2 regions of the Pseudoalteromonas sp. UG3-2 genome follow, and region 2 is predicted to be linked to the other one. Evidence: riboswitches for the same ligand, from Rfam matches in the RefSeq annotation. Region 2 holds a riboswitch; the other holds the start of a gene.

Region 1 (2,203 bases), 380 kb from region 2:
ATCGATGGTAAAGGCTTGCGATAAAGAAGGCGCCCGAAACGCCGTACCATGATTTAGCTTGATACTAATATCATTGCTCAGCCTTTTGCCAATGGCTAGGGTGTAGGTGTTGGCACGACCGTGAAAGTCATAATCATCGCTACGCAGCGCCACTTCTGCAAGCCAATTGTCATCATTATAAAATGCACCTAATGCAACCGAGAGGTTATCTCGTTGCGACTCAGAAAACTTTGCCGTTGAGGCACCAACATCTTCGTTTAGAAAGGTGATGTTACCAGTAAATAACAGCGCATCACTGAAGTGAAATTGTGACTGATATTCAAATTGGCTGCGCTTAGTCACATACGCGTTGTCATCGCTACTGCTACCGATTTGTTTATTTTCTTCTTGGCCATTACTAAATGCCACCTGCTGAGAAAAGGCATCATGACTTCTTTGCCAACTCAGTTTATTGGTGTAATTTTGAAAGCGATATTCATCACTGCCAAAGGCATCATACTCGCCCTTGCCTTCACTGTACTGCGAGCGCAGCGAGAAGAGTCCTGTGGCCCGATCGCCATAACTGATATTAACGCCCATATTGCTATTGCGGTAACCATCGCGGTCGTGGTTTTTGCTGGCTGCTAAGGCCGGATCTTTAGCGATGACATCATAGCCATCCGTCTCGACATACCCAGCATTGGCCGACACCTTCAGCAACTCTTTTTTATAATGCAGAGTCCCTTCAACGTCGGCGTAATTATTGCTGCCAGAAGTAACAGCAAGGGTGTTTTTACTGCCTTTACGACTGATGATATTGATCACTCCGGCAATGGCATCTGAGCCATAAATTGCCGCTTTAGCGCCGCGGATCACTTCAATACGTTCAATACTATTGAGCGGTATATTGCTTAATGAGGCCGCACCGGAATTAGCGTCAGACACGCGCACACCATCGACCAACACTAGGGTGTGCTTGGCATCATTGCCACGCAAAAATAGGCTGACACTCTGGCCCAAGCCACCATTGCGCACGGCTTGAATACCAGCCACGGTATCAAGCAACGAAATCACATCTAAGGCATTGCTTTTTTCAATGTCCTGACGCTGGATCACCGTCACGGCCGCCAGTGTGTCCGGTAAGGATTGCGTAAATTTATTCGCAGTAACACGAATGTGTTCTATGTTTTGCTCAGCGGTCGCCGAACACGAGATAATGGCAGCAACGGCTGCGCTAATAGCAGTTTTATTAACCATGGATTCCCCTAACTTGTACCCACCGTACAAGAACAAATAGTGACCACTCCAAGGCCGGTCTCCGGGCTGAGTAAGCGCTAAACAGCAGACTCACTTTACCGTTGCGGGGGCAGCGTTGGCCTTGAGCTCGATGACTTTCCTTTTCACTCGCACCAACTTCCCGATTATCTATACATTTGGCAACCCAGCTAGGTTGTGTATAGCACCTTGGAAATTCGCAGCTATTGTCTGGGGTTTCGGGAACAATGTCAATGGACGTCTAGAAATCTAGAAGCACCTTATTTAGCAAGGTGCTCACTATGGGGGATTAATCGCGGAAGTTTTTAAACTGGAAAGGTTGACCCAACTCACCTGAACGCACCAACTGCATCACTTCTTGCAAGTCATCGCGTTTCTTACCGTTGACTCGTACCGTGTCGCCTTGGATTGACGCTTGAACTTTGATTTTAGAATCTTTAATAAGCTTAACCAGCTTCTTAGCCATGTCTTTATCAATGCCCTGCTTTAACGTGACTTTGCGCGATACATTTTTGCCCGAACGCTCAATGTCTTTTAGCTCAAAACTGGCCACATCAAGGCCACGCTTAGCCGCTTTCGCCACTAACATATCGAATAACTGCATCACTTGGCTTTCGGCTTCTGCTTTAAGGTTAATCACTTCACCGCTTAATGAGATTTCGGCATCCACACCACGAAAATCGTAGCGCGTTTCGAGCTCTCTGGTGGCGTTATCGACTGTGTTTCTTGCTTCTGTCATGTCAATTTCAGACACAATATCAAATGAAGGCATCTGCTTCTCCTCAATTCATTTTGCCCCGATTATAGCACTGCGTGGCTGTACTGGTGGCGATTATTTTTATTTTTGCCCTACGACTTTAGGATGTTCACCCAATAGCCAGTTTTCAATGTTATACTGCTGGCTCACTCATACAGAAGTAGGATGTATTGTGACAAGGCGTGTTTATAA
Region 2 (2,203 bases):
AGCGATATGTGAATGAGGTTGATTAATTGTTGCTTTTTTGATACTTTTCACTTTGCCCTACTTAAGGGGAAAAATGGAAAATACACATATCTAATGTAAGGAAATAAACATGTCTAAAACAAATCTAAAAAAGTTTAAACAATTGAAGTTAGCCGACTTAAAAAAAGTAAGCGGTGGTGACTGTTATTATGATGGTAGGCGCTTTTCCGAGGGCGCTGAATTCAAAGGTAAGACATGTCAAGGAGGCGAATGGATGTGATGAAAAGGTTTTTATTAGCTTTGACAATTATTAGCTCTTCTTCATTTGTACTTGCGAATGACGCGGTGTTTGATGAGCAAAAGCATACCTTAAACGTTGAAGAAAAAGTGTATGATAGTAAAAAATATTGCTATTATGCTGACCAAGAATATTCGAAAGGGGCTGTGATGAAACAAGGCTCAAGCATAAAAGTTTGTGAAGTTGGTTCAGACGGCACTTTGATTTGGGTAAATCAGTAAAGATTAATTTATAAAATTTAAAGCCGCCGCCCGCGGCTTTTTTTGTTTTTTGTTTTTTGTTTTTTTGTATATGAATGGGTTTCGAGTCATTACCTTATGAAGCATATATTGTTGTAACACCCAATAATTTAATTGTGGGCGGCGCTTCGAAAGAGTATAATTTCGGCGTCGTCACATACTCTATGTAGCAAAAAAAGGGGCTAGATAATGTCTTTATTCTTACTGACTTTCGGTTTAATTATGCTTATCGCAGTTGCGATGGCCGTAGGCGTTATCGTGCAAAAGAAGTCAATGTCTAGCAGTTGTGGTGGTCTTGGCTCTATGGGTATCGATAAAGTATGTGACTGTGATGACCCATGCGATAAGCGCATCAAACGCATGCGTAAAGAGCAAATGTGGAAAGATAATCAAATTCTTTAATACCACCCAAAACGCAAGCTTAGCTTGCGTTTTTGCTTTTAGTCCAGCCTCAACGTCAATGTCTTATCACTATTATTCTGCCATGTTTTTATACTAATCTGGAGTGCAATTGCTGCACGGTTAACAATGACAACAGTTGTGTTTTAGACGTCTAGACTTCATAATGACCATAATTTATCGATTGGCAGATATTGGGAATGAGGTGCAAGTCCTCAACTGTCCCCGCAACTGTAAGTGATTTGCAAAGCGCAAATAACAAGTCAGATACCAAGGCCGTCGCAATACTTAAGCGGGCAGACTTAAGTCAAAGTCGAGTGCTGAATACCATACAGCATCGCTTTGCCATGCCCATGTTAGAGGTATTATGGCTCAAAGCGAACAATTTCATGTAGACCAGCTCGGTGTTACCTTTGGCAGCAAGCCGGTACTGTCAGACATTAGTTTTAGTGTAAAACACGGAGAGTTTATTGGCTTGGTCGGGCCCAATGGTGCGGGTAAATCAACCTTGCTGCGCGTTCTCTACCAGTTTCTTGTCGCCTCCACAGGCGCGGTGTATTTTAACGGCAAAGCCTTATCACAATGGTCAAAAAAAGCCTACGCCAAACAGATTGCCGTGGTATTGCAAGATATTCCAAGCGAATTTAATTTGCCTGTGTTCGATATGGTCAGCATGGGGCTGACTCCCAATAAGTCCTTACTAGCCAGTGTCACGACAGAAGAAAAGCACGCTGTCATGGAGGCATTGGAGCAGGTAGGTTTAGCCTACAAGGCGCAGCAATGCTTTAGCCTGTTATCGGGCGGTGAGAAGCAACGGGCAATGATTGCCAGAGCCATGGTGCAGCAGCCGCAGGTACTGATCATGGATGAGCCTACTAGTCATCTAGACATTAAGTATCAAATTCAAATTATGGAACTGGCCAAGCAATTGGGGGTAACTATTATTGCCTCTTTTCATGACCTTAACCTGGCCAGTGCACTATGTCACCGCTTACTGGTGTTGCAGCAAGGAAAACTCGTCGCCCAAGGCACACCAATGGCGGTAATAAGTGAAGAGTTGCTGAGCTCAGTATTTGGTGTTTGCGCCGAGGTAAGTGCAGTCAGTCATCCGCACTGTGACGATAAAGTCCCGCATATTCGCTTTCATTACGGTTATGTGCAATGAGCAGACACCTAATCACATTCATACTTTTACTGATCACCCTAGTTAGCGTTTGCTGTGCCTTGAAACTGGGGGCCGTGGAATTGCCTTGGCACGTCGTGGCTCAAGCGCTAATGGATTACAACG

What was found. Region 2 has a riboswitch for cobalamin ahead of R3P39_RS17570 (ABC transporter ATP-binding protein). Riboswitches for the same ligand answer to the same signal wherever they lie in the genome.
Region 1: another riboswitch for cobalamin. It lies ahead of R3P39_RS15700 (TonB-dependent receptor domain-containing protein); the one in region 2 lies ahead of R3P39_RS17570 (ABC transporter ATP-binding protein).

The regions. Positions count from the first base shown of each region.
Region 1 covers NZ_JAWLJU010000002.1:2,813,503-2,815,705, reverse strand. The annotation lists gene R3P39_RS15700 (TonB-dependent receptor domain-containing protein) at 1-1,236, opposite strand, end outside; cobalamin riboswitch at 1,284-1,448, opposite strand; gene R3P39_RS15695 (YajQ family cyclic di-GMP-binding protein) at 1,544-2,026, opposite strand; gene R3P39_RS15690 (VanZ family protein) at 2,184-2,203, shown strand, end outside.
Region 2 covers NZ_JAWLJU010000002.1:3,196,046-3,198,248, forward strand. The annotation lists gene R3P39_RS17550 (FAD:protein FMN transferase) at 1-26, shown strand, start outside; gene R3P39_RS17555 (hypothetical protein) at 110-259, shown strand; gene R3P39_RS17560 (DUF1496 domain-containing protein) at 250-498, shown strand; gene nqrM ((Na+)-NQR maturation NqrM) at 706-918, shown strand; cobalamin riboswitch at 1,069-1,207, shown strand; gene R3P39_RS17570 (ABC transporter ATP-binding protein) at 1,283-2,080, shown strand; gene R3P39_RS17575 (FecCD family ABC transporter permease) at 2,077-2,203, shown strand, end outside.